One region of the Bacillus pfraonensis genome, then DNA from elsewhere that is predicted to be linked to it. Evidence: riboswitches for the same ligand, from Rfam matches in the RefSeq annotation. Region 1 holds a riboswitch; each other region holds the start of a gene.

What was found. A riboswitch is a leader RNA that binds a small molecule or an ion and turns the genes downstream of it on or off. The one in region 1 is predicted to bind S-adenosylmethionine.
Region 2: it holds a riboswitch for S-adenosylmethionine, as region 1 does, so the genes downstream of both, KFD70_RS10530 (hypothetical protein) here and KFD70_RS17175 (bifunctional homocysteine S-methyltransferase/methylenetetrahydrofolate reductase) in region 1, are expected to answer to the same signal.
Region 3: it holds a riboswitch for S-adenosylmethionine, as region 1 does, so the genes downstream of both, KFD70_RS25485 (MetQ/NlpA family ABC transporter substrate-binding protein) here and KFD70_RS17175 (bifunctional homocysteine S-methyltransferase/methylenetetrahydrofolate reductase) in region 1, are expected to answer to the same signal.

The regions. Positions count from the first base shown of each region.
Region 1 covers NZ_JAHCDO010000016.1:104,861-114,908, reverse strand. Annotated here, with positions in the region: gene glcK (glucokinase) at 1-703, shown strand, start outside; gene KFD70_RS17205 (DUF2759 domain-containing protein) at 986-1,159, opposite strand; gene KFD70_RS17200 (MBL fold metallo-hydrolase) at 1,329-1,958, shown strand; gene KFD70_RS17195 (class I SAM-dependent methyltransferase) at 1,967-3,079, shown strand; gene KFD70_RS17190 (ArsR/SmtB family transcription factor) at 3,230-3,520, opposite strand; gene metC (cystathionine beta-lyase) at 4,046-5,209, opposite strand; gene KFD70_RS17180 (methionine biosynthesis PLP-dependent protein) at 5,206-6,318, opposite strand; SAM riboswitch class I at 6,397-6,509, opposite strand; SAM riboswitch class I at 6,712-6,822, shown strand; gene KFD70_RS17175 (bifunctional homocysteine S-methyltransferase/methylenetetrahydrofolate reductase) at 6,893-8,725, shown strand; gene metH (methionine synthase) at 8,725-10,048, shown strand, end outside.
Region 2 covers NZ_JAHCDO010000009.1:120,934-130,981, reverse strand. Annotated here, with positions in the region: gene KFD70_RS10555 (MFS transporter) at 1-1,048, shown strand, start outside; gene KFD70_RS10550 (serine hydrolase domain-containing protein) at 1,149-2,408, shown strand; gene KFD70_RS10545 (short-chain fatty acid transporter) at 2,675-4,021, shown strand; gene KFD70_RS10540 (group-specific protein) at 4,085-4,438, opposite strand; gene KFD70_RS10535 (NAD(P)H-dependent oxidoreductase) at 4,426-5,010, opposite strand; gene KFD70_RS10530 (hypothetical protein) at 5,293-5,553, opposite strand; SAM riboswitch class I at 5,656-5,754, opposite strand; gene KFD70_RS10525 (hypothetical protein) at 5,877-6,068, shown strand; gene KFD70_RS10520 (YwiC-like family protein) at 6,103-6,825, opposite strand; gene KFD70_RS10515 (ECF transporter S component) at 7,042-7,761, opposite strand; gene KFD70_RS10510 (ABC transporter ATP-binding protein) at 7,734-9,395, opposite strand; gene KFD70_RS10505 (energy-coupling factor transporter transmembrane component T) at 9,368-10,048, opposite strand, start outside.
Region 3 covers NZ_JAHCDO010000039.1:15,991-26,038, reverse strand. Annotated here, with positions in the region: gene KFD70_RS25545 (alkaline phosphatase family protein) at 1-171, shown strand, start outside; gene KFD70_RS25540 (MFS transporter) at 279-1,562, shown strand; gene KFD70_RS25535 (hypothetical protein) at 1,610-2,008, opposite strand; gene KFD70_RS25530 (helix-turn-helix transcriptional regulator) at 2,021-2,272, opposite strand; gene KFD70_RS25525 (MFS transporter) at 2,336-3,577, opposite strand; gene KFD70_RS25520 (TetR/AcrR family transcriptional regulator) at 3,641-4,225, opposite strand; gene KFD70_RS25515 (histidine kinase) at 4,307-4,450, opposite strand; gene KFD70_RS25510 (hypothetical protein) at 4,610-4,858, opposite strand; gene KFD70_RS25505 (thioredoxin family protein) at 4,872-5,147, opposite strand; gene KFD70_RS25500 (DnaJ family domain-containing protein) at 5,197-5,568, opposite strand; gene KFD70_RS25495 (methionine ABC transporter permease) at 5,898-6,566, opposite strand; gene KFD70_RS25490 (methionine ABC transporter ATP-binding protein) at 6,541-7,581, opposite strand; gene KFD70_RS25485 (MetQ/NlpA family ABC transporter substrate-binding protein) at 7,594-8,406, opposite strand; SAM riboswitch class I at 8,493-8,609, opposite strand; gene KFD70_RS25480 (hypothetical protein) at 8,816-9,133, shown strand; gene KFD70_RS25475 (ABC-F family ATP-binding cassette domain-containing protein) at 9,391-10,048, opposite strand, start outside.

The DNA.
Region 1 (10,048 bases):
AAACTATCCATTAAAAGATTTATTAGAAGTAGAAACAGGATTACCTGTTGTGGTTGATAATGATGCAAACTTAGCAGCACTTGGTGAAATGTGGAAAGGTGCTGGTGAAGGAGCGAAAGATTTAGTTTGTATGACGCTTGGAACTGGTGTTGGCGGCGGTGTGATTGCGAACGGTGAGATTGTACACGGTGTAAGTGGTGCTGCTGGTGAAATTGGTCATATTACAGTTGTAACAGAAAATGCATTTCCTTGTAACTGCGGAAAATCTGGATGTTTAGAAACGGTAGCTTCAGCAACAGGTATTGTACGTGTTGCTATGCAAAAATTACAAAATACAGATGAACCAAGTGTGCTGCGTTCCATGTTAGAAGAAGAGGGACGCATTACATCTAAAGATGTGTTTGAAGCGCTTGGTCAAGGTGACGCTTTAGCGGCACAAATTGTAGAAAAGGTAGCTTCTTATTTAGGGCTAGCTGTAGCAAACCTTTCTAGTACGTTAAATCCAGAAAAGATTGTAATTGGCGGTGGTGTGTCTAAAGCTGGTGATGCATTATTACAACCAATTCAGCGCTATTTTGAACAGTATGCATTTTCACGCGCTGTTAAGAGCACAAAGCTCGCGATTGCAACGCTTGGTAATGATGCTGGTGTAATCGGCGGAGCTTGGCTTGTGAAGAAGCATAAATATGAAGTTATGAAGTAAGAGGGTAATCAGTGAGGACGAATCGACATTAAGGCGGGACTACTGATACTTGCGTGATAATGAGAAGAGGAAGGGAGATCCCTTCCTCTTTTTATCCCGCACTAACGGGCAGTAATACTCTCACCTTAAAATTCGGCGGGAGCAAAGAAGTTAGGTGGGAGATAAACTGCCCGTAACGGCTCGATTGGTTCAACTAATAATCAGTGGGGGATGAAGAAAACCCCCACTGATTAAAGTTTCACTTTATGCAAAATCTTGATGAAGAATAGAACTGTAAGTGAATTAAGCAGCAGGTGGGTACCCGCTATTAAGGACAGTCATAATTGTAAACCATCCGAAAACAAGTACGGTTGCAATAGCAAAGCCGCCCGCAAGTAGATTTTTTTCACGTAATGTTCTAAGGGTTGCGAATACAGCTAACAGAGTGACTAACGCAAAAATGATAACAAGACCCATATATGATCCCCCTCTGCTCTCTCATTCTTTCGTTTGAGTTTTTGCAATATTTCTTCTTTTTTATTGTACATGTTTTAGAAATGATTGTCGAGATAGCATCGTTTCTTTTCCTAAGGGAAAGAAATGTTGTATCATAAAAGTAAGTTCAACAACTGGAGGAGATTTAAACATGAAATGGATACAAATGCCGTTAGGGCCATTACAAACAAATGCATATATTTTAAGCAATGATCAAAAAGAATGTATTATTTTTGATCCAGGTAGTGAAGGAGAGAAGCTTGTAACGTATTTGCAAGAAGAACAATTAAAACCATTAGCGGTTTTATTAACACATGCTCATTTCGATCATATTGGTGCAGTTGATACTGTGAGAGATGCTTTTCATATTCCGGTGTATGTACATAAAGAGGAAGCGGATTGGCTAGGTGATGGGAATATCAATGGTTCGCAAATCTTTATGATGAATCGAAGTATTACAGCGAAACCAGCTGATCAAATAATTGAAGGAGAAGGAATGTTAACAATTGGGTCCTTTACATTTGAAATGTTTGAGACACCAGGACATTCTCCAGGCAGTATCTCATATTACTGTAAAGCGGCAAATGCTGTATTTTCAGGAGATGTATTATTCCAAATGAGTATTGGTCGAACAGATTTACCGGGAGGAAGTTTTGCAGAATTAATTGGAAGTATTGAAGGAAAATTATTTATACTGCCAGATGAAACAGCAGTATTATGCGGACATGGACCGGAAACAAATATTGGTTTCGAAAAAGAAAATAATCCATTTTTACAATAAGGAGCCTTATGGGGATGGAGTTCGTTTTAAGAAAATGGATGGAGAAAGAAAAGGATTATTCGATTTCATATAGTACATACATGAACCTTGCGCTATATAATGAGGAGTATGGATACTATATGAAAGAACGTGAGAAGATTGGAAGGAATGGTGACTTTTTTACAAGTAGTAATATTTCTTCTGTATTTGCAAAGACATTCGCACGTTTTTTTATTCGTCTTGCCCAAAATGGAGAAATCCCTCCAAATATCTGTGAAATTGGTGGGGGAACAGGAAGATTTGCCTATGCCGTTTTACAAGAATGGAAGCAGTTCTCTCCGGAGACTTTTGCAGATTTACAGTATTCTATTATTGAAGTGAGTCCTTTCCATAGAAAGTTACAAAAACGTCAACTGGGTTCATTTCAAAATGTTTCGCTGTATAAATCTTATGAGAAGTTAGGTGAGTCTTTTACAGGAGTTGTTTTTTCAAATGAATTGTTTGATGCATTTCCTGTTAAAGTGGTTGAGAGGCGAGATGGTCATTTGTATGAAGTACGGATTACGTATACAGATGAAGGAAGGCTTGCTGAAGTATTAAGACCGATAGAAGGAAGAATAAGTAGTTACCTCCGGAGACGTCATATTCAGCTTTTTGAAAGGCAGCGATTTGAAGTACCAATAGCAATGGAAAACTATGTGCAAGAAATTGCTAGATGGCTTAAGAAAGGCTTATTCATCACGGTAGATTATGGATATACAATGGCGGAGTGGATGCACCCTGCGCACCATGAAGGGAGTCTAAGAGGGTATTATAACCATAGGCTTATTCGAAACCCGCTCGAGTATCCAGGTGAAATGGATATAACAACACATATTCATTGGGATGAATTGAAGGAAATAGGAGAAGAGAATGCTTTACATACGGTGTGGCATACAAAACAGAGGGAGTTCTTACTTGCAGCAGGTATATTAGAACAACTTGCTAGTCATCAAGATTCCGATCCTTTTTCTGAGAAACAGAAACAAAACAGAGCGATTCGTTCTATGATTTTACATGGAGGGATGAGCGATGCTTTTGATGTTGTTATGCAAAAAAAAGGAATATCACATTTTGATGTAAAGAAGTATTTACATATGTAGAAACAAACAAGACACAGAATAGTTCTGCGTCTTGTTTGTTTGATACGACTTTAGGATATGTAGTATTGTATATTTTCTCTCATGATATATATTTATATTAAAGATATGAGATAGAAAATATAGAATACGCCCTTTTCTGCTTAGTTACCCCTAACCTAGTAATACACGAACAAGTTGAATGATTGTTTCATTTTCTACTTTGTAGTAAATTTCTAATCCTTTTCTTTCACTAGAAACAATTTTAGCGCTTTTTAATTTTGCTAAATGCTGTGAAATTGTGGATTGTGGCATATTTAAGCCTGTGTACATTGTCGAAACATTGCTTGGACCGCGTTCGATTAATCCCTTTACAATACATAAACGAACAGGATGAGCAAGGACTTTCAATAATTCTGCATTATTTTCGTACAGTTCTAATTCCTTTTGAAAGGTTTCTAACATGTTTTTTCCACCTCCATGCGAGCTGTTATACCCATACTATAAATACCAAAAATCTAAAGAAAAGAAAATAGTTGTTGCAGAAAAAATGTTCTAAAGTAAAGAAATTGTAAGAAAAGAGAACATGATGTAAATAACTTCGCAAAATTTGTACGTTTTGTAACAAGGGATTTTTTGATAAAAATTACTATATGTTTGAAGATACAGATACATTTATAACACGATTTTATCATGATTTTTTTGTTCTTTCAAATAAATATACAAAATTTTTAAAATAATAAGAAAAAGGGTTTTGTACTCTTATATAGAATAGAGATTTTGGATGGAAAGAAGGGATAACATGTTGAAAATCAAAAAACAAGGGGGTGAAACGTATTTCACAAATCATAACAGTTAAAGTGAAATTGCAATGGACCTTCAGAAAAATGGACTCAATATTATGTTTGCATATGACACGATGCAAATAGAAATATAAACAGAACCTAAAAATTAGGTTCTGTTTATATTTTATTTCATTTAAGATGATCATTATGCATTCACAGGTTCTTCGACATAAGAAAGTGCATTTTCAAAATCAGCAATTAAATCATCTACATTTTCAAGGCCAACTGATAAACGGAGCAATGAATTAGAAATACCTCTTTCATTACGTGCTTCTTGTGATAGTGCTGCATGTGACATTTTTGCAGGGTAAGAAAGGATGGATTCTACAGCTCCTAAACTTACTGCAAAGACAGGAAGTTTAACTTGAGATAAAAATTGTCGCAAAGCATCTTCGGATTGAAGCGTGAAAGATAAAACAGCACCGGCAGATTGGGCTTGTTCTTGTTGTATGTCATAGCCAGAGTGTGATTGTAATCCAGGGTAATACACATTTTGAATCTTTGAGTGTTTTTGTAAATAATGAGCAATTTTATTCGTATTTCTTGCTGAGTGTTCGAGGCGTACGTGCAATGTTTTCAGACCGCGAAGAACGAGAGAACAATCTTGCGGTCCTAATATAGCACCAAATGCATTTTGCAAGAAACCAAGTTTTTGAGCGAGTTCCTCATCTGTTACAACCGCTAATCCGGCTGTAACATCACTGTGACCAGCAATGAATTTTGTTGCGCTATGAAGCACAACATCAGCTCCGAGTTCAAGTGGCTTTTGGAATAATGGTGTTAAAAATGTGTTATCAACAAATGTAAGTGCTCCGGCAGATTTTGCTAATTCGCAAATGGCACGAATGTTGGTTACTTTTAATAATGGATTGGATGGCGTTTCAACGTAAAAGACTTTTGTATTTTGTCTAATATTTTGTTTTACTTCTTCTAAATTTGTCATGTCAACAAATGTATGTGAAACCCCGTAACGAGAGAGGACTTCTGTTACAATACGATACGTTCCTCCATATACATCTTCTGAAATGAGAACATGATCGCCTTGTGAGAGAAGGAGGAAGGCAGTAGAAATCGCTGCAATTCCAGATGCAAAGGCAAACCCTTTTGTTCCTCCTTCTAATAAAGCAATTATGTCCTCAAGTGCTTCACGTGTTGGATTTCCAGAGCGACTATAGTCGTATTTACCAAATGTATCTACATCAAATTGATGAAATGTTGATGTATTATAGATGGGGACGTTAACCGCGCCTGTTTGTGAATCATGTTTATAGTGGTTATGAAGTAAGAGTGTATCTAAAGAATAACTCATATTCTCACACCTTCTTTTACATGTTTAATAGCCTGCTTTAAGTCTTGAATTAAATCATCACCATTTTCAATACCAACAGAGAAGCGGAGGAGACGATTACATACGCCGCGTGCTGTACGAACTTCTTCTGGAATATCTGCATGTGTTTGTGTTGCTGGATATGTCATTAAACTTTCAACTCCGCCAAGGCTTTCTGCAAAGGTAATTAAAGATAAAGATTGTAAGAAAGGATTTATCCATTTTTCATCGCGAAGACGAAATGAAATCATGCCACCTCTTCCCGGATAAAAAACATCGGTTACACCATCTTCCGCGTTTAAATAAGAAACGATGTTCTTTGCATTTTCTTCATGCTGTTTCATACGAAGAGCTAATGTTTTCATCCCGCGAATTAATAACCATGAATCAAATGGACTTAATACAGCACCAGAAGCGTTGTGATAGTGGGCAAGTTCTTCACAAAGCGCTTGGCCTTTTGCAACGACAAGTCCGCTTAATACATCATTATGACCACCTAAATATTTTGTGGCGCTATGAAGAACAATGTCTGCTCCTTCTGTTAATGGTTGTTGTATATAGGGAGTGTAGAATGTATTATCTACAATAAGAAGGACTCCGTGCCGTTTGGCAACAGTTGCGACAGCTGCGATATCAGTAACTTGCATTAATGGATTGGTTGGAGTTTCTATAAAAATAGCTTTCGTTTGAGAAGTAATGGCTTGTTCTATTTGTTTTATAGATTGTGTATTTACGTATCTACATCGAATATTCCATTTTTCTTCATGTTCTGAAAATAAACGATAGGTTCCCCCATATAAGTCTTCTGATACGATAAGTTCATCTCCAGACCGGAATAAAGACAGAACAAGAAGAATCGCTGCCATTCCCGAACTACAGGCATATCCTTGTTCCGCTTCTTCTAAATCAGCAATTGCGCGTTCTAAAAGGCCGCGTGTTGGGTTTCCAGTTCGTGAATAGTCGAAACCTGTTGATTTTCCGATTCCTTCATGACGATAAGCTGTTGAAAAGTAAACAGGGGGATTAACCGTTCCTGTAGTCGTTTCGCTTCGATTCCCGATTTGAGCTAGTTTTGTTTCGATTGTTGACATGTTAAATTCCTCCTTGATAAAAAATAAAAAATAAAAAAAGCCTTCTAAGAAGAAGGCTTTCATGCGAATATAGTCTTCTCCTTATCTGTCAAATCTTTTCACAATTTGCTGGAATTAGCACCTTATTAACGAACATGTTAATGGTTGCTGAGGTGTCATAGGGCCAGTCCCTCTACCTCTCTAGATAAGAATAATTTGTATGAAATTTTATTATGATTTTAACTTTACAACAAAAGATAATTGAATTGCAACTTTATTTTAAATATTTTTTATCTTCCTGCTAATTTCATTGACTTTTAGTTTGTCCCATGATAAGTTTATTAGAAAATTAATAAAGATTGTTAAAAGGTACACGTATTTCCTTTTAAAAAATAAATTAATAATTAAGATAAACTCTTATTGAGAGCGGTGGAGGGAAAGGCCCTATGAAACCCGGCAACCTTCAAACGAAATGTTTGAAACGGTGCTAATACCTGCAGAACAATTTGTTTTGCATGATAAGAGGAGGATTGATGATGTCCCCCTCTTCAAGGTGAAGAGGGGGTTTTTATATTGATAGAAAAGAGGGAGACAAGTGAAAATTCTAGATTTATTATCAAAAGGAATTATTATCGGTGATGGAGCAGTTGGTACATTATTACATTCTCATGGTTTGCAAAGTAGTTTTGAAGAATTAAATCTATCAGATCCAGATTTAATTATATCTATTCATAAACAATATGTAGCTGCCGGTGCAGATATTATTCAAACAAATACATATGGTGCAAATGAAGCAAAATTGCGCATGTATGGTTTAGAAAATCAGGTTACCAAAATTAATAAAGCAGCAGTAAAGCTTGCAAAAGCAGCCGTGACAGACAAGAATGCTATTTTAGGGACGATTGGTGGTATGAAGCATATTGGAGCCGTTACAACGACTGATATGGAACGGGAATTTATGTTACTTGAGCAGGCCGAGGCATTATTAGAAGAAAAGATTGATGGATTATTATTAGAAACATTTTATGATGAATTCGAATTGCTACATGCGGTGAAAGTACTGCGAAAACAAACAGATATTCCAATTATTGCACAGTTAGCTCTTCATGAAGCAGGCACAACTCAAAATGGGAATGATGTAAATGAAATATTAAAACAGCTTTTAGATTACGGTGCAAATGTAGTCGGTTTAAACTGTCAGTTAGGACCGCTTCATATGACGGAAGCTTTTAAAATGATATCGATTCCGAAAAATGGTTATTTGTCAGCTTATCCAAATGCAGGCCTTCCAAACTATGTAGAAGGACGTTACGTATATGAAGGAAGTCCTGCTTATTTTGAAGAGATGACACCGAAATTTATTGAACAAGGTATTCGTTTGTTAGGGGGATGTTGTGGTACAACGCCAGCACATATTGAAGCGATGAAGCGTGCGATTGCGAATGTAACGCCTGTTACAGAAAAACAAATCGCTCCAAGACAACAAGTGGTTCCTATGCAAACAAAACGTGCTAGCACCCATGTTACTCTTGCGGAAAAAGCGAAGAAGCAAACAACAGTTGTTGTTGAACTAGATCCCCCAAAAACATTGGATACGCAACGTTTTTTTGAAGGGGCAAGGGCATTGAAAAGAGCGGGAGCAGATGCGATTACATTAGCAGATAACTCGTTAGCATCTCCGCGCATTTCAAATATGGCAATGGGGGCATTATTAACGAAGCACGATATTCCAGTGCTGACGCATTTAACGTGCCGTGACCATAATGTGATTGGCTTACAATCCCATTTACTTGGTTTATCAGCTTTAGGAATGGAAGAAGTGTTAGCTTTAACAGGTGATCCAGCTCGTGTTGGTGATTTTCCAGGAGCGACGTCTGTATATGATTTATCTTCTATTGAATTAATTAAAATGATTAAGGAAATGAATGTTGGACGTTCTATTTTAGGGAAATCGATTGGTTCTGCGACAAGATTCTCTGTTGGAGGAGCTTTTAACCCGCATGTGAGGCATTTAAAAGCAGCGGTGAAGAGGATGGAGAGAAAAGTTGCAGCTGGTGCAGAGTATTTCTTAACACAGCCTATTTACGATGTAGATTTAATTGAAGAAGTATACGAGGCGACAAATCACTTAGAACAGCCGATTTTTATTGGGATTATGCCTTTAGTAAGTAAGCGAAATGCTGACTTTCTCCATTTTGAGGTGCCAGGCATTACACTACCTGAAGAAGTAAGACAACGAATGGATGGACATGATACGCAAGAATTGGCAATTGAAGAAGGGATTCGCATTTCACAAGAGTTAATTGATGCTGCGATGAAATACTTTAACGGTATTTATCTCATTACACCATTTTTAAAATATGAAATTACAGAGAATCTCGTTAAGTATGTGAAAGAAAAGCAAGAAGCGAAAGAGGGAATCAACTGATGAGACCGATAGAAGAGAGATTAAAACATGATATTTTAATATTAGATGGTGCGATGGGGACGATGATTCAGCAGGAGGATTTAACCGCAGAAGATTTTGGTGGAGAAGAATATGAAGGTTGTAATGAATACTTAGTAAAAACAAGACCAGATGTTATTTTAGGTATCCATAAAGCTTATATTGAAGCTGGTGCGGATATTATTGAAACAAATACGTTTGGTGCTACGAATATCGTATTACATGATTATGAGCTAGCTCATTTAGATGAAGAGTTAAATGAACGGGCGGCGTTTTTAGCAAAACAAGCTGTAAGTGAGAGCTGTAAAGAAGTATATGTAGCAGGTGCGATGGGGCCAACGACAAAAGCGATTAGTGTAACAGGTGGTGTAACATTTGAAGAATTAATTGAAGCTTATACTAGACAAGCGCGTGGATTATTACGGGGTGGCGTTGATGTATTGCTTGTAGAGACGAGCCAAGATATGCGTAACGTGAAAGCGGCGTATTTAGGAATTCAGCAAGCATTTATGGAAGCGAATCGTACGGTTCCGCTTATGATTTCAGGAACGATTGAGCCGATGGGGACAACGTTAGCGGGGCAAACAATCGAGGCGTTTTATTTATCAGTTGAGCATATGAAACCATTATCTGTCGGATTAAACTGTGCGACAGGGCCAGAATTTATGCGAGAACATATTCGTTCTTTGTCGGATCTCTCAGAGTGTTATACTTCTTGTTATCCAAATGCCGGTCTTCCAGACGAGGATGGACATTATCATGAGTCACCAACTTCACTTGCAGAAAAGGTGAAGCAGTTTGCTGAAGAAGGCTGGATTAATATTATCGGTGGTTGCTGCGGGACGACACCTGATCATATACGAGCGATAAAAGCTTCACTTGAGTCTCTCAAGCCACGTGAAAATCATGAGCGAGAAGGTCATGGGATTAGTGGTTTAGAAGCATTGCAATATGATGATTCTATGAGGCCGTTATTCGTTGGTGAGAGAACAAATGTTATTGGGTCAAGAAAGTTTAAACGATTAATTGCTGAAGGGAATTTTGAAGAGGCTGCTGAGATTGCAAGGGCGCAAGTGAAGAAAAATGCTCACATTATTGATATTTGTATGGCGGATCCAGATCGTGACGAAGTGGAAGATATGGGGGGATTTTTGGCAGAAGTAACGAAAGTATTAAAAGTTCCCATTATGATAGATTCAACGGATGAGAATGTAATGGCGAAAGCTCTCACGTACATACAAGGGAAGGGTGTCATTAACTCTATTAATTTAGAAAACGGAGAAGAGCGATTTGAGAAAGTGACGC
Region 2 (10,048 bases), on a different contig from region 1:
AACTGTATTCCTTATTTCTTCTGTCCTATGCCGTCCGTTTACCGGGAAGTGGCTTGACGATTTAGGGAGAAAGAAGATCTTATTTATTTCTCTTTCCTTATTTTTAGCTGCTACCGTCATGTATTTCGGTGCACAAAGTTTATTCTTATTACTTGCCCTTCGCTTCCTTCACGGGATTGGGTTTGGAATGGCGACTACAGCAACAGGTACAATTGTGACAGATGTCGCACCACCTCATCGCCGCGGTGAAGCACTTGCCTATTTTGGTGTATTTATGAGTCTGCCGATGGTAATCGGTCCTTTTTTAGGTTTAACGATTATTTCACATTTTTCATTTACCGTTCTGTTTATCGTTTGTTCTGTATTTTCATTACTAGCATTTCTATTAGGTTTACTTGTAAATATCCCACATGAAAAACCAGTAAATAAACAAAAGCGTGAACGCATGAAATGGAAAGATTTAATTGAACCTACTTCCGTTCCAATTGCTCTTACAGGATTTGTTTTAGCATTTTCTTATAGTGGCATATTATCTTTTATTCCTATTTATGCAAAAGAAATTGGTGTAGGGGAAGTTGCAAGTTACTTCTTTATCGTTTACGCACTCGTTGTTGTTCTTTCTCGTCCATTTACAGGAAAGATATTTGACCGTTTCGGTGAAAATATACTTGTTTATCCTTCGATTATTATTTTTACAATTGGAATGTTCATCTTAAGCCAAGCACAAACCTCATTTTGGTTCCTTGGTGCAGGTGTATTAATCGGTTTAGGCTATGGAACATTAATTCCAAGTTTCCAAACGATTGCTATTTCCGCAGCTCCAAACCATCGCCGCGGTTCAGCAACAGCTACTTATTTTTCATTCTTTGATAGCGGTATTGGTTTTGGTTCCTTTGTACTTGGTATCGTAGCTGCACAATCAAGCTATCATAATATGTATTTCATTGCTGCCATTATCGTTGCATTTACATTACTTATCTATTACTTCCTACATGGCAGAAAACAAAAGTTCAAAAAGCAACATACAGACGGAAAATTATCAGCTTAATGTTAATAAGGAAAGTAAACTCCTCTGTTTACTTTCCTTATTTTGTATTTCTAAGACAACGAGCGTATACTTACTGTAAAAATAGCAAGGAGGTACATAGATGAACTTAAAAAAATCTCCCCTTTTATTAATTATACTTACACTATTGTTTATCGTAACTGGGCTTGGATTTGCATTTTTCAAACAAAATAAAGTCTCCCCTTCTAAAGAAAACGTGACAAAGGAAAATTGGTTACAAGATCCTTATTTACGCTGGTCATACACACATATGAAAGAACTAGCGTTAACAAGCGAAGTGAAAAACAATCCTAAGCAAGTAGCAACATTCCCTACCGCATTACAAAACTTAGATGATTTCTCTGTTAAAAAAGAATACGGAAGCAATATTCCGTTAAAGAAACTATTAGATGAGAATAAAACAGATGCCTTTGTCGTCGTGCATAACGGAAAACTTGTTTATGAACAGTATTTCAATGGATATAAACAAAATGAACCGCATGGAATGGCTTCTTTAGCGAAAGTATTTACCGGAGCACTTATACAATCATTAACGGAAGAAAAACTTATTGATGTAAATAACACTGCTGAAACATACGTGAAAGAATTACGAAATACTCCATTTGGAAAAGCAACAATTCAGCAACTAATGGACATGCAAGTTTCTGCTGAATACCCTACACATGGATATATGCAGCAAGGATTAGAAAATCAAGATGCTCAGTTGTATTTAGCCAGCAATATTCTTCCTCGTGGTAAAAACTATAACGGTCCAATGAAAATTTATGATATGTTACAAGAAGCAAAGGAAACTGCACCACCTGGAACACAGTTTTCTTATAATAACGGTTCCTCTGAATCACTCGGCTGGATTATACGAACTATCACCGGTAAATCGTTAGCGGAAAATGTGAGCGAACGAATTTGGTCCAAAATCGGTATGGAAGAAAATGCGTATTATGTTACAGATGAAACGGGAGTTGAACAAGCAAGCGCTGGTTTAAATGCGACTGCACGAGATATGGCGAAGTTTGGGCAATTGATTTTATATAACGGTCGTTACAATGGAGTTCAAGTTCTCCCCTCCTCCATTTCCGAAAATGTAAAGAACGTGCAAGAAGGCGAATTAGCAATCGGACAAGGTGCATCCATTTCTTATCATAATCAATGGTGGATTCCTCATAATGAGCAAGGCGCATTTGAAGTATTAGGAAGCTATGGGCAATACCTCTATATAGATCCTAAAGCAAATATGGTCATTGTACATTTTTCATCAAATGCTGAGCCAAGTAGTGATGTTCATGCTACTTATTCAAATATGTATGTACAAATTGGAAAACATTTAGAAAAGGAACTATTATAGGGGAACTTTATGAAATATCGCAGAAGAAAGTGTTCATGTAACATAGTAAATGAAATTTTATCGGCGATTCGACAAAGAATATCGACCACTCGGCAAATAGCGACACAAAAATAAGAATCTATTGTCTTTCGTTTCCCAACACCCTGAGGAAAGCTTTCACAAAAGTGAAAGCTTTCCTTCATTTATCTGAATCTTCAGTTTAATAAAGGTTATCTCTTTGCCCATAGCGAATATGTAAAAGAAAAAACTTAAGGAGGTTGATTAATTTGTTTCGCTCTTTTACAAACGGTTGTGTTGCTCTTGTGCAGCGTTTTTTACCAGAGCCCTTTATTTTATCTTGTCTATTAACAATTTTTGTTATCTTCTTTGGCATGTTTGCGACGCACCAATCACCTGTAGAAATGATTGCTCATTGGGGAAATGGAATTTGGGGACTTTTAGCCTTCGCCATGCAAATGGCACTTGTACTTGTTACAGGTTCTGTATTAGCTAACGCTCCACTCATTCGCAAAGGCTTAGCAAAAGCTGCACAACTGCCAAAAACAAGCGGACAAGGTATTATCGCTATTTCTATTGTTAGTTTACTTGGTGCATACATAAACTGGGGATTCGGCATTGTAGTGTCTGTTTTATATGCAAAGGAAGTTGCAAAACACATACAAAATTTAGATTATCGACTTGCCATCGCTTCTTCTTATTCCGGATTTCTTATTTGGCACGCGGGACTTTCCGCCTCTATACCGCTTACTTTAGCATCTGGCGGCGAAACATTAATTAAAACAACTGCTGGAAGTATAAAGGAAGCAATCCCTATAACAGAAACGTTATTTTCACCATATGCGCTCGTTCCTGTACTTATATTTTTAGTAACGATGCCACTTATAAATAAGGCGATGCATCCGGATGAAAATCATACGATTACAGTGGATCCTAGCGTATTTCAAGAAGAAGCTGCTGCTCAAGAAGTAGAGACCCAGACATTTGCTGAGAAAATGGAAAATAGCATTTGGATAACGGTATGTGTTGGACTATTAGGTCTTATTTATATTGTTCATTATTTTAGTACGAAAGGTTTTAACCTGACACTTGATATCGTTATTTTTATACTGTTAATTGCTGGCCTTATTTTTCACCGTACTCCGATTCAATATATTCGCGCCTTCTCAGATTCGACGAAAAGCGCTTCTGGCATTCTACTCCAATTTCCATTTTACGCAGGAATTATGGGAATGATGATTGGAGCAAACAGCGAAGGTCTTTCACTTGGAGGAGCAATTTCTAATTTCTTTATTAGCATTTCGAATCAAACCACTTTCCCTCTATTCACGTTTTTAAGTGCAGGAATTGTAAACATTTTCGTACCATCTGGAGGCGGTCAATGGGCTGTACAAGCTCCTATCATGATCCCAGCTGGCGCAGAACTTGGTGTACCTGCTGCGAAAACCGCGATGGCAATTGCTTGGGGAGATGCTTGGACGAACTTAATACAGCCTTTCTGGGCATTACCTGCATTAGCAATCGCCGGTTTAGGTGCACGCGACATTATGGGATTTTGTGTTATTAATCTCCTTTATGCTGGCGTAGTAATTGGTTTATGTTTCCTTATCATTTAAATCGAAGCAATGTAAAAAAGCTAGTTTTATACTAGCTTTTTTACATAATAACTATAGTGATAATCATTCGTTTTCTATGCATCTAATTACATTTCCCCATTCTTCACATGAAAGATTTAACCTTTTATATGTAAATAACGTCGTACAAATGTTTTCAATCATTGATGGATTATTTCGTAAAAAATCCCATCTTAATACTCTCGGTATATCATACATTTTATACTCCTTACTTTCCTGGATAATCCCATCAACTTCTCTTTCACAAATTCCCCTTACTAAATAATCTGCTCTTAATTCTTCGCATACCTTTTTAAACGCTTCATTATGATGTTTCAATTGAAGTAAACAAACGATATACGTACGAAACAAATCATCATTCCGATTACAACATCTCATTATATTTTCTACTTCACCCATAATTTTTTAGCCTTTTCCTGTATTTCTAAAAGCCACTTTTCACGTTTTGTTTCCTTACTTGTTTTTACAGACTGAAAAGCAGAACGTTTTATTTGACGTATACCGCAAAATCGTAAAATCCCCTTTTTCATAATCACCCAATCAGCAGAGCGATATAAGAGTGCCACGTACCATAACGGTGAATCTAAAGTATTAATAACCCACGCTGTTTTCCCTATAAGCAATCCTTTCGGCATTACCCCTTCATATTTATATGCAAACCCAGCAACAAAAACGCGATCAATAAATCCTTTTAAAATAGCAGGCATGCCCCACCACCATGTTGGATAAATAAAAATAAAAGAGTCTGCTTCTTTGACCAAATTTCTATATCTCTCAGTTTCTTCTTCATATACTAAATCCCGTCTTCTCTTATCTTCATTAAAAATAAGCACTGGATTAAATTGTTCCTTATAAAGGTCAAGCAATGTAACAGAATGATGCGTCTCTTGAAGTCCTTTTTGCACATGTTCTAAAATGGATGCATTGAAACTAGATGGATTGGGATGTGCATATATGATGAGTATATTCATCTCCAAACAACACCTTTCCTTATATTCCCTTTTGACTCCCAACGGTTTGCATGATATTCTAATACATGTCAAGTGGCAAGCCCATTTGACAAACCAACTGACACCTACTCGGCGGAGGTGTCTCTTTTCGTTTCTAGCCGAATGAAATGCCTCTTTCAGGGCATATTCAACTTTTGACACTACACACTCAACACCATTCCCTTGTATCAGGCTGCTTCTGCAGTCTTTTACTCTACATACAATTTGAATTTTTAGATAAATTATAACATAAAAAAAGAGAGCTTAGCTCCCTTTTCTCGCCTTATAGTATACCCCTCTTTCAGCATAGTGGTATTCATCATTAGCTAAAGTAATTTTCCCATCCAGTTTCAATTCGTCTAATAACCTTGATAAATAAAATTGGTGTAACATTTTTTTCGTGAATTTTCCTTCATGATGCGAAACGATATGTTCTTGAATATCTAATAGTGATATGGGTTTATCTTGTTCCATCATATATTCATATACTGCATTACGCAGCTTTACGTATTTTTCAAGTGTCACAGTACAATTGCAACCCCTTTCTTCTTATGTTGTTGTTTTTGGAAGAGGTTTTTTTACAATAAAAAAACCTCTTCGATAAGAAGAAGTTACGTATATATCTTCGTCTTATCTCCCAGAACAAATATGTTCTGCTGGAATTAGCACCTGCATCGCGGTTGCTGGGTTTCATCGGGCCAGTCCCTCCACCTCTCTGGATAAGAAAATATTCACTTTATATCTTACTATAGCTATTTTTATTATAATTGTCAAACAACATACAATAAGTTATATTTTCTTTCCTAACGCCCATACTAAAATTGTATGTAAAAAAGGAGGAATTTATGATGGATAAAAATGCCCGCGGATACGTTCAAGATTCATTCCATTCATTGCAAGAAGCAAAGAATTGTTTAGAACATGCATTACAAACAGTCGAAAAGAGCGATAATCGGGAGCGAATCGAACAATCCCTACAAGCTGTGGAAGATGCGTTACAAAAATGTAATCAAACGGTTAATATTTTAGAACAAAAATAAATATTGCCCACCTCTTTAAGAGATGAGCAATATCTCAAATGGCATACGACAACAGTATTGCCGTCACAATTAAAAAATATACAGAATTAACGATTTCTAAAACTCCAACTTTTAATATAGATATTTTTTTACCATACAATACGATTGCACGAACTAGGCTCGGTATAAATACAAGAGACAGCCATGGATTTACTACGAAAGAAGCGATGATTAAGAAAATATGATATCCCCATGAAACATAACGATAAGTAGGATTATTCTTTTCACGTATCATTGTTTTCACATAAAATGTACTACCTAAGAAATAAAGGAAAGAAACAGCCGCAATCCACCATGCCGTCCCATCAATTGTCTTCATCGAAAAATAATAACTAATCAAACCACCAATGCAAAAAACAAGTATGGCACAAATATCATTTGTTAATGCTCGTTCCTTTTTTTGACGGGCAAAGTATATATTTACGATAAAGAGTGGAATCATCGTAACCGCGAACAAAAGAATTCTCCATTCATATAGTAAAGATACAATCCCGAAAACACATGCAATAACAAAATAAATAATTGCTGCATGTAAAAATTCTTTTTTTCGTGTTTGCTTCATGTACATTAAAAATGGATACGTTGCTAAATAGATAAATAACCAAGCGATAAAGAGTGGAATATGGTAAACTGTATGTTTACCAAGTAGAACACTAAGTAGAAATGGAATCAGCAGCATTCCCCATGCGCCATGCTGCTTTGGAACAACTAGCTTCATGAATATTACATCTCCTCTTTGAAAACCTTTCTCATTTCCTATTATATAAAAAGTTCCATCCGAAAGTTGAATATATTAAAACAATTTTTTGACATTTTCCAAACCAAAGTATCATTATAAAAAAATGCTTCTCACCAATGGTAAGAAGCATGAAAGAGGCAAACGAATATGTAAGTCGCGATCCTACGTTATATTCTTATGCTTTATGATATATGCTTATGCTTTGTTTCCTTGATATACTAGCTCGTTATCATCTAAAATCCCATATTTCTTTTTAAATCTCATAAGAATTCGGATCCATGATGAGCTAAACAAAACAAGAAAAATTACATTTGAAAGTGCATGAGCGAAATCAAAGTAAAAACTTGCAGCGTAGTATGCCATAAAGTCTTTCCATGTTAATCCTTCTAAAAAGCCAAGTATCCCCCACAAATTCATAATCCAGCCAAAAACAAAACCGGCTATGAACCCATAGATGACTCTTCCCCATAACTTTCTCATAATAAATGTATTTCGTAGCAAACCAGCTGTAAAACCTATCATTCCCCAAGAAAACATTTGCCAAGGTGTCCAAGGCCCTTGTCCTAAAAATATATTAGATACAAGTGCTGCCGTTGCGCCAATAATAAAACCTGTCTCACTTCCAAAAACAATTGCAGATACAATAATAATAAAAGAAGTTGGTTGTACACTCGGCATAAGAGAAAATGGTACACGACTCACTGCTGCTATGGCTGCTAAAACAGCTACAATAACGATTTCACGTGAAACAAATGCTTTCCTTTCAAATCGTATATAAAAAGGTAACATAATAATGAACAATAAAAATAAACTACACCAAATAAAATATTCATCTGTTACAAAGGAAGTAAACAGAAGTGTACTTATTATAAGAAGAAAAATAAGCGTTATGAGAGCAACATATCGTTTGGACACACTTGATACACATCCTCCCATGTTAATGCATAAGGTAATTGCTTGCGAATAAAACGATTAATAGATGTTGTATAAAAGAAATTATCACTAAAGAATTTCTTTGGCGCATCATCCATAATAACTTTCCCATCAAATAACATCATGCAATGATCCACATATTTCGCTGCAAATTCAATGTCATGTGTGGCCATCACAATTGTTGTTCCTTCCTTTTGTAACGCTTGAAACAGTTCGCCTAATCTTTCCTTTTTCTCTGGATCCAGCCCTTTTGTTGGTTCATCTAATAATAATAATTGGGGCTTAGATAACAAGGCTGTGCATAGTGCGATTAACTGTTGTTCTCCCCCGCTACAATCATGTGGATGACGATTGCGAATGGAATACAGCCAAAATCGGTTTAACATCTCTTCCGCAATTTCTTTCCCTCTATCACCATATAATTCATTTGCTCTTTCAAACACTTCATCCCACACCGTCTCAAATGTAAAATGATAATAGGGATGTTGTGATACAAATCCGATTTTTTCAAATCGTTCCTTGGACTTCATTTTATGAATTTCCGTTCCGTTCCACCGCACCTTTCCTCTTCTAGCTTTGTTTAATCCTGCTAATATAGTTAAAAGTGTTGATTTTCCTGTACCATTTTTTCCAACAAGCGCAGTCCACTTTCCTTGTTCAATCGATAGCGTTAAATCTTGCAAAATAAACGGACTATTTTTTTCATATTGAAAAGATATATGTTTTGCTTGTAGCATCACTTCTTTTGTTTCTGCCTGTGATATAGCCGGTACTTCATATTCGATTGGTAACTCGGAATGAATTTGTGTTTGCGCCTCCCTTACCGTAAATGGAATTTTCTCTATACCCCATTCTAAAAACAACCTTGGAATTTGAGGGATAAACGATCGAGATTCTTCTAGTGCCCACATTTTCGATATAACATGTTGCGGGATTCCATCATACATAATTCTCCCTGCATCCATAAACACAACTCGAGTTGCTAATGGAATGACTTCATCTAAACGATGTTCGCTCATGATAATTGTAATTCCAAGTTCTTCGTTAATCCGTTTTAATAATCCTAAAAAATCTTTTGCGGCAATTGGATCAAGTTGCGCTGTCGGTTCATCAAGAAGTAACAATTTAGGCTGCAGCACAAGAACCGCCGCTAAATTAACGAGTTGTTTTTGTCCCCCTGATAATGTGTGAACAGACTGGTGTAATAAATCTTGAAATCCTAAAAAGCTAATTAACTCAGCAATTCTCTTTTGGATGACTTTTGTTTCTAGACCAACATTCTCAAGAGAAAATGCCAATTCTTGAATAACCGTATCCATTACAAGTTGATTTTCAGGGTTTTGAAATACCATTCCGACTTCTTGCGCTGATAATAAATCAGGCATCTCGAGTAAAGAAGCTCCATTATAATACATACTACCTGTGCGCTTTCCAATCGGAAGTAACTCTTTCTTAAAATGTTTCAAAAGCGTTGTCTTACCACATCCTGAACGTCCAGCTAGCACAATAAATTCACCTTGAAAAACCGTTAACGAAACATCTGTTAATGCTTGTACATTTTCATCTGCATACGTAAAAGCTAAGTCTTTTATTTCTGCATGCGCCACCATAACCATTCCCTCCCTTCCATTTGGATTGGTAAACTAATAAATAGTAAAAATAACACGAATAGTATCCCATCATATTGCTGAAATGCAAGTGATTCCACTCTTGGATAGATTGATAATTTGCCAGCGCCGTAATAATTGAGCACAAAACTGCTTAGTAATAAAACCACTAAAGACGCAAGTATATACCAATCTTGGCTCCCCATGCGATACCGTATATACGTACTACGCTTTGTCACTCCAAACCCACGCGCTTGCATGGAATCTGCAGTTTGTAATGCATCTTCTAAAGAACAAACAAGTAACACCTGCAAAAGTTTCATTCCATTTTTGATTCTCCCGATGAATGAGCCTGAATCTAATTGAACACCTTTTGTTTTTTGAACTAGTGTAATTTGTCTTAAGCGCCGGATAAATAAAGGAACAAAACGCACCGTGATCATTGTCAATAGCGCAACTTTCGGTGAAACTCGTGAAAACAAGTACAAAAATTTATGACTTGAAATAATATCATTGTAAGAAGTAAATGTGAACATAATAGCAAGTAACGATAACCCCATGATGAGTCCATACATGCATGCTTCTAATGTAATTCGATTATCTCCTAAGCGAAATAATGTAGTGGCTCCCCTATGTGTTAGCAAAGGATTTAGCACGATAAC
Region 3 (10,048 bases), on a different contig from region 1:
ACAAAACCAAACTATGAGACTATCTTTATGGCTGCTGGCAAAGGCATTCGTCAAGGTGCAATTATTCCATATATGCGTCTCATTGATGAAGGACCTACTATCGCGCGGTTACTCGGATTACATCTCGGTGAAACCGACGGAACTGTAATAGAGGATTTACTTCAATTGTAAAGAAGTTTGTATATATGTAAAAGTTACGTAAAACTTACCTCTGTTTCTCTTTTTCCCATTTTTATTTTTGTACACTAATGTTAGAACGACTTAAGGAGGAACATGATATGAAAAAAATGTCCAGACAAGAAAAAAGCTGGATATTGTATGACTGGGCCAATTCAGTATACTCCCTCGTCATTACAACTGCACTATTTCCAATTTATTTCAAAGCTGCTGCAAAAGAAGCAGGTCTATCTGGAGCAACTTCCACAGCTTTTTGGGGATATGCGAATTCTTTCTCTACACTTTTAATTTCTATCCTTGCTCCTATTCTTGGAACAATTGCTGATTATAAAGGATTTAAAAAGCGCTTTTTCACATTCTTTTTTGGGCTCGGTATTATATTTACAAGTATGCTAGCCATTGTTCCAACTTCACAATGGTATTTACTACTAGGCTGTTATATGCTCGCTTTAGTTGGATTTGCCGGAGCAAACATTTTCTATGATGCATTTTTAGTAGATGTCACAACAGAAGATAGAATGGATCGTATTTCAACACGCGGATTTGCGTTAGGTTATATTGGCAGTACGATTCCTTTTATCGGTTGTATCGCTCTGATTATCCTTGCACAGAAAGGAACCATCCCATTATCAGTTGGTATTGCTAGCCAAATTTCTTTTGCTATTACAGCTCTTTGGTGGGGGTTATTTACAATTCCAATGCTCAAAAATGTAGAGCAAACGCATTATATTGAACGTCATCCAAAACCGATTACAATGAGCTTTAAGCGTTTAGCTCATACATTTAAACATATCCGTCAATACCGTACTGTCTTTTTGTTCCTACTTGCTTATTTCTTCTACATTGACGGTGTCGATACAATTATTACAATGTCTACAGCTTATGGAACAGACCTTGGTATTAGTGCGACAAACCTACTTATTATTTTGTTTGTAACACAAATTGTTGCTTGTCCATTCGCTTTGCTATATGGAAAACTATCTGAAACGTTTAAAGGTAAGAAAATGCTATATGTAGGTATTACTATTTATATCATTATTTGTGCATACGCGTATTTCTTAAAAACAACACTCGATTTTTGGATTTTAGCCATGCTTGTTGCAACTTCGCAAGGCGGAATTCAGGCGCTCAGCCGCTCATACTTTGCAAAGCTTGTACCGAAAGAATCCGCAAATGAATTCTTCGGATTCTATAATATTTTTGGTAAGTTCGCAGCTATTATGGGGCCGGTATTAGTCGGTGTGACTACTCAACTAACAGGGCAAACAAATGCTGGTGTACTAAGTATTATCGTTTTATTTATAATAGGTGGATTCATACTAACACGAGTACCGGAAAATGCAACTTCTGTTACACCACCTGCTCCAAAATCAGAAACACTATAATAGCAAATGTCCCTCTCTGTATACAGAGAGGGACATTTGCTATTATTCTATCGATACCTTTTCACCACTAAAAACTCTACAGCTGGCTTTACAACAATAGCAGCACATAAAGCGAATAAAAGCGGTATATTTTGAAAATCAATCCACTTTTCAAAACCTACTGTGGCAAAAAATAAACCAAAAATTAATACGACTAATACATAGTATGTGATACTTGCGCTTGTTTTTAATACATGTTTTTCAAGCTCATTTTGTCCTTCTTCTTCACTCAATTCATCCACATTATCCCATGTTAAATATTTAAAAATAAAATATAACGCAATACTACAAACGAACAAAGCATACCAATTCACGCGGAGCTCTGTAAGCCAATGATAGAGCGCGAATGGTAGTGCGCTAACTGCCACTACACACATAAATAAAAAGCCTAACCTACTTTTCCCCAACAACGTCTCCCCCTACTGCTTATACAAAAATAATTGATCAACCGTCGTTCCTAACACTTCTGCTAAACGAAATGCCAGTGCTAAACTTGGATCATATTTATTATTTTCAATTGCATTTATCGTTTGTCTTGATACTTTACATTTATCAGCTAATGCACCTTGTGAAATATTCTTTTCAGTGCGTAATTCGTAAATTTGATTTTTCACATCTTTTCTCCTAACCTGTAAAATCGTTTTTACAACATCAGTATATATTTGGTGTATGCAGTTGTCAAAAAATTCCCATACAAAAAAGGGGCGTGAATCGCCCCTTTTCTAATAAAATTCCTACACCAAAGAATCCGTAACACCCTTTTGACTTGCATCCTCTTTTTTATTTCTAGCTTCTACATTTATTTTCATACGTAAAATTGGTAAAATCGCAAGTAGAATAAGTGACATTGCTATACAAAATACAATAATAAGTGAGGTCAGTTCTTTTAATCCCCCAGCTAGTGAATTTCCAATTAGCATAGTTCCCATAAAAAGCGGTAAAATTGTACCATTTACACGTCCTACCATATTCTCTGGTACAAGCTGAATCATAAGCGTTCCAACAACAATGTTAACACAAGCTAAACAAATTCCCGTTCCAAATCGCATCAAACTAGTAATCCAAAAAGATGTAGACAGTCCTTCCACAAGAAATGACATAGCCAATACAATCATACCAAACACAAACATTTTTTTCGGATTTACTTTTGAGGCAAAAACTGCCGCAACAACGCCTCCAATCAACATACCTATTCCATCCGCTGCTGCTAAATATTGAACAGCTTCCTTTTCCAATCCCAATCGTTCGATTACGAGAAATACCTCCAATGGATTTGTTAGCCCTACTGCTAAGCCGATAATGGAGAAAGTAATTGTAATCATACATAAATTTTTTGTTTGCAGGACATACAGCCAACCTTCTTTTATATCACTCAATAATAAAATATTCTCGGGTTTCTCTTTTTCTACCCACTTTGGTAAAAATGAAAGAGTAATAGCTGATAACATAAACAATCCAATTAAACTATATAGTGAAATAAACAGTCCAAGCTGTGTATAAACAATCGATCCTACAACTGGCCCAAAAATCATAAATAGCGACTGTAGTGTTTGATTTACTGCAATTGCGTTTGCAACATGTTTTTCTTCTACATAGCGTTTAAATATCCGTGAAGATGAAGGCTGAGAAAATTGTCCAACAATCGCTGAAACAAGCGCAGCAAAAAATATAGCCTGCCAATAATCCATCTTTAACAAGAAAATAATCCCTATAATAGATAACATACTTAGCATATCTCCTGCTACCATCGTTCTCTTCGGATTCCAGCGATCTGCTAGCGCACCACCAATGAATGAAAAAATAAAAATAGGCGCGTATTCCATAACAGATAATAATGAAACTGAAACGGGATCATTATTTGTTCGCTCCATAACGAAATACAAAAGTGCCATATTTCGAATCCAAATTGCAAACTGCTGTAAAATATCAGACGCCATAACAAGCATAAATGCTCGATTTTTGAATAAATCTTTCATGTTATTCCTCCTTTTTTAAACCGACCGTTCAGTCTAATTTAATATAAAAGAAAAGGTGCTGATTTAAGATTCAGCTGCCATTCCTTGTAGCAGTACATCAATTGCCTTCTTGTAAATGCGCTTCATTTCTGTAGGGTCTAGTTCATAGTAAAGTACCCCAAGCCCAGATAATAAACCATTTACAATGTACATAAGATCTCTAGTATCTCCTTGACGGAATTCTCCAGATTTCATACCTTCTTCAATCAGTTTTTCAAAAACACCGTATGATGCTCTTGCTAAAGCCAGCATTTCATCCAAAACTTCTTTGCTCACGACTTGATTTGTAGAAAACTCTTCTACTGCACTAAAAATAGGCTGTTGTATATCTTCCACATGGTACTCTGCAAGTCCGTATAATTTTTCAGTACTTGTATGAAACTGCTTTTCTTTTTCATTCCACTTTTCAAGCCAATCATACGTATGTTGTTTTACTACAAATAAAAATAATTCTTCTTTGCTTTTAAAATGATAATAAATGCTACCTTTACTACGCTTTGTAATTTCACAAATATCTTCCATAGATGTTGCAGCATATCCTTTTTGTGAAAATAACTCTTCTGCTTGGTACGCTATTTCTTTTTTTATCTCTTCTGCACTTTTTCTCATGTTCACACCTCACTTAAACCGACCGTTCAGTCTAATATTAACAAATCTAAAACCTCTTTTACAAGAGGATATATTCCTTATTTAGGAAAAAATATTTTCAAACCACATTTTAAGTGTATGAATCGCTCCGACTTTAAAAGCAAGTTTGACTATAAATACTCCACCTGCAACGAATAAAAATAATGCTACCTTCCCTTTATTTTTGATCTTTGGTTTCTTCTCCATGCTCATTCCCCTTATAACATCATATATTCCTTATTTATCAATACAATAAGCTTATAAACTCTTAAACAAACGTTTGTTTAGCTGATTTTATGCGGGTTCAAGCCAACTAATCAAACGTTTGTTTAAAAAGAAATACGCCCGTAAAGAGCGTATTTCTCATTAATCCCCACCACCGCCACAGCTACCACCATCACCGCCTGAAAAACCGCTGTCACCTCCAAAAGAACTTCCACAATCGTTGGAACTATCAGATCCTGCAAAGAAAACTGGTGTAGAAGCAGTAGTAGTTGTCGTACTATCACCATTTCCTGTTTTATAAAGATTTACTTTCCTTTTATTTTTCTTAATCGATTTTGCAATCATTCCCATTAAAACTAAAAACAATAATGCCGCTATCACAAAGCCCATTTAAGCCCCTCCCTTATTCTTCAAATAATTGTAATGCTCGTTCTATCTTCTCTAGGGAGATAAAACGTGATTCACGAAGTATCTCTCTCCCTTGATGCAATAATAAAACCGTTGGAGCTGTAAATACTAAATACTTGGATGAAATTTCTTGCATATCCTGTAGTGAAATTACAATATTTTCTACAGTTCGATATTCCGCTAATAAGTGATTTACTTTCTGGAGCATCACATCACAAACACCACAATTTTCAGTTTTGATAAATAACAGCACTAAATCTTTTGCCTCAATATATGCTACTAATCATTCCATCATTTGGAATTTTCTCATGTTATCCCTCTTAGCGCAATTTACTAAACACTTGATTTTGGTACATACGAAATGCTGAATTTCCTTTTATTTTTCTCTTCTCCATTAGCTGTTGAAATCGAAGAGTTTTTGCCGTTAACTCCTCTTTTAGTTTCACTCGTTCTACTTCATCGTAGCAACAAGCGATTAAATCTTCTATTTTCAATATATCTTTTTGTAATTCCATTTCTGCCGGAATCATACCAGCGTTTTTCAAAATTTTGTAGCTCATTCTAAGGTCTGGAGGTACCATTGAAATGTCTTCTAATTGTAGTGGTTTCCCTTTCCCCGGAAGGTCATCAAGGTCACCATTATTAATTGCTTGACGAATTCTTTCTTCAGCAATGCTTAAGAAAACATCCATGCCGCTCCCTCCCTTACATGTTTTTACCATCATTTTACATTAAAAATTCTAATTATACCATAATATAGTTTACAAAAAATCAGGTTCCATATTTATTTATACCTATATAAATTCATTTTGATTTTTCGACATATAAGTTACTGTCCGAAGAAGAACAGGTGAATCCACTCATTTTCTCTTTCTGTTTTAACCTGGCATGGTGCAGAAACAGGATCTAACCGACTACTCTCGCCCGCCTAAAAAAAGAGTTTATGGCATTTTTTATTTTGGTTTATATACGCTAAAAATAAAAAATGCGGTACCTCTTATAATAGAGCCACCGCATTTCATCAATCTTTCTTTAATTTTCTAGCAATCCCATTCCCTAAAGACTGTAAGCCTTGAACAAGAATAATTAACATAAATACCGTTGCATACATCACTTCTGGTTCATACCGTAGATGACCAAATCGATATGCTAAATCTCCGAGTCCCCCTGCTCCTACAAGCCCAGCCATTGCTGTTGCACCTATTAGTCCAATCGTTGCGATTGTTAAACCAAGCACAAGAGATGGACGTGCTTCTCTAACCATAACGTGCCAAATAATTTTCACAGTAGAAACTCCCATCGCTTGATATGCCTCAATTACACCGCGATCCACTTCTAGTAAAGCTGTCTCCATTAAACGCGCAATATAAGGAGCTGTAAATACAACAAGCGGTACAATCACACCTTTCACACCAATTGAGGTCCCCATAATGAGCTTTGTAAACGGTAGAATGAAGAATAATAGAATAATAAATGGAATAGAACGAATGATATTAATAATTGTATTCAAAACAGGATATACAATTTTATTCTCTAGTTGACCACCAGGCCTTGTTAAAACAAGTGTTACACCAAGTGGCAAGGCAATAATAATTGATATAAGCAACGAAATAGATGTCATTTGAAATGTTTGAATCGTCGCTTCCCATATCATCTTACCCCATTCATCCAAAAAGGATTTGTTTCCCATACTCTTCTTTACCTCCTTCTACGATGATTCCTTGTTCTTTTAAAAATGCTAAGGCCCGTTGTACCTCGTGTTTTTCACCTTGCATATGAACAACGAGCTTACCATACGCTTCATGTTTTAGTTGTGTAATATTACCCGATAAAATATTGGGGTATACTTGAAATCGTTTTGTAGCAACAGCAAGTGCTGGATCCCCTGAGGAAATTCCTATAAAAGAAAGTGTTACAGTTTCACCAGCATTTTCCAGTTCTTTTTGTACTTCTTCTGGAATTTTAACTGCCAAAGCACTATTCACAAATTTATTCGTTGTTACATGTTGTGGGTTTGTAAAAATATCCTTCACTGTGCCGCTTTCTACTATAGCTCCGTGTTCCATCACAGCAACGCGATCACATATACGCTGGATTACATTCATTTCATGTGTGATTAGCAAAATCGTAATCCCAATTTTCTCATTAATTTCTAGCAACAGGTCTAAGATTGACTCCGTGGTTTCTGGATCCAACGCGCTTGTCGCTTCATCACTTAGCAAAATCTCTGGTTCATAAGATAGTGCACGTGCAATTGCAACACGTTGTTTTTGGCCGCCAGAAAGCTCACTTGGATATGCATCTTTTCTATCAAAAAGGTCCACAATACGTAAATATTTTTCTACCCTTCTTTCAATCTCAGTTTTTGAAATCCCAGCTAGACGTAAAGGCAATGCAATATTTTCATAAACATTGACTGTTTTTAATAAGTTAAATCCTTGAAAAATCATCCCTATTTTTTGTCTTGCTTGTGCTAATTCTTTTGTAGATAAAGTTGTTAAATCTTTTTCATTTACAATGATGTTTCCTGTTGTTGGTTTTTCTAATAGATTTACACAGCGGATTAACGTACTTTTCCCTGCACCACTATATCCAATGATTCCAAACACTTCTCCTTTTTCTACTTTAAGGGAAGTTGGTTTCAGAGCCTCTACCTTACCTTTTTTTGTTGTAAACACCTTAGATACATTCTTCAATTCAATCATTATAGTCAGCTCCTACCAAGACGGTAAAACAGAACCATCGAATTTTTTCTCGATAAACTCTTTTACTTCTTTAGACTGATACGCTTTCTTCAATTTTTTTACGATTGCATCATCCTTATTCTCTGTACGAACAACCACCCAGTTTACATATGGTGAATCTTTTCCTTCACGGAAAATAGAATCCTTAGCAGGGCTTAGTTTCGCACCTAATGCAAAATTCGTATTAATTGCTGCTGCTTTCACTTCATCTAACTGCGTTGGTAATTGTGACGCCTCTAACTCAACAATTTTTAAATTCTTGGGATTCTCAATCACATCTTTTGCAGTTGCTTTCTCTGTTGCTTTTGGATCAACTTTTAAAACACCTGCTTTTTCAAATAATTTTAAAGCCCGAAGTTCATTTGTTGGATCATTTGGCACAGCAATCGCATCGCCGTCTTTTAACTCGGTTACATCTTTCAAGTGTTTCGAATATACTCCCATTGGGAACGTTACCGTTGAAAATACTTCTGTTAATTTCATATTGCGTTCTGCTTTAAATACATCTAAATAGGACTTCGTTTGATAACTATTTACATCAATATCTTTTTCGTCTAACGATACATTTGGCGCTACATAATCATTAAATACCTTTAAATCAACTTGTAAGCCATCTTTTGCTGCTACTTCCTTTACTTTCTCAAAAATTTGTTCATGCGGTCCCCCCGTTACACCAACTGTAACTTTTTTCTCATCTAGCGCTTTTGCTTCCTTACCTGAATCCGCACTACATGCGCCTAATAATAATACCGTTCCACTTACAATACTTAGCAACAATTTTTTCATATACAATTCCCCCTCATATATATCTGTTCTTAAACAAAAAACACCTCTCAAATAAGAGAGGTGTCAAATAGACAAAATAAGCTCCTCTCTTATCTTCCAAAACGAAAATCGTTTTGCAGGAATTAGCACCTTAGCTTATGATTCTTCATAAGCTCGGTTGCCGGGCATCATAGGGCCAGTCCCTCCGCCTCTCTGGATAAGAGTATCCGTATTAAATTTTGTAAAAGTTATGGTACTAATAGTAAATCTTACAAAAAATTTTGTCAATAATATTTTTCTGAATATACTGCGTATTGTTGTTCAACTTATTTTGACACTCTCTAGAAATAACGAGCAATAATTATGTACAAAGTATACTCATTATTACTATACTAGATAACAGCGCATACAAGAAAAGAGGTTACATTTTATGCACGAAACACATGCTATACAAACCCTACTCCTCTCTCAAATAGAAAAAATAGCTCAATCCTTTCATTACGATTTTTTATATGAGGTTGAACAGCAAAAAACGCTTTGTCAAATTCTGTTAAGAGATGATAACGGCTCAATTGTAGCAACACCACTCAGTTTTCATATGCTGATAAATGAAGTGGCTGGAAAAGGTGAACTTATTTTTTATCACGAACATGGTGAATTTCATCATCAAAAATTTGATATTTATACAGAAGACAGCATTGTTAAGTTGCTGTTGTTCATTCAAGAACGTTTGCAAGTAAATCAGTAAAAAGTATGAGAGCAGCTACAAAACGTAGCTGCTCTCATGCTTTTGTCCATTTTAATTTTCCGACCTCTAAGTCATGTTTATGAAAAAAAAGAATTTCTCCACTCATTTTCTCCTTCTGTTTTCACATGGCATGTGGCTAAAAAAAACACTGACCGCCTCTATCCATGAACAGATGCTCTCTCCCACCTAAAAGGAATGGTTTATCTCGGTCTTTCAATGCGTATTTATATAGTTACGCTCCAAAATAAATTTCCCTCTTATCTTTTCGTAACATTCATTTCCTCTAGATTCCAAACTCGTGTCACCCAAGATTTATAAAAAGAAGGCTCGTGAGAAACGAGTAAAACTGTTCCTTGATAATTTCGCAAAGCTTCTCCTAACGCTTCTTTCGCATACACATCTAAATGATTCGTTGGTTCATCTAAAATTAATACATTACTTCGCGTTAACATAAGCTCACATAAACGTGCCTTTGTCTGTTCCCCACCACTTAACAAGTAAAGAGGCTGCCGAATATGCTCTTCTTTTAAACCACACCTTGCTAAAGATTGCCGGATTTCTTTTTGCGTCATATCCGGACGCCCTAACCAGACTTGCTCAAGTGGCGTAATTTCTTCCGCAAATTCTTCTTGAGCAAAATATGCAGGGTGTACCCGTTCTCCGATACTTACTGTTCCACTTAATGGTTTTAATTGCCCTAGTAATGTTTTTAACATTGTTGTTTTTCCAATTCCATTATGACCAACAATTGCAATCTTTTCGCCTCTTTTTACTTGTAAATTAAGACCTGTAACTAACAATGGTTCTGCATAACCAATTTGAATCTGCTCCGCTTGTAATATACGACTCACAGGTTCAGTGTGAACTTGAAAATGAAAACGCGGCCTTGGTGCATCGTTAAGCTTTCCTAGCTTT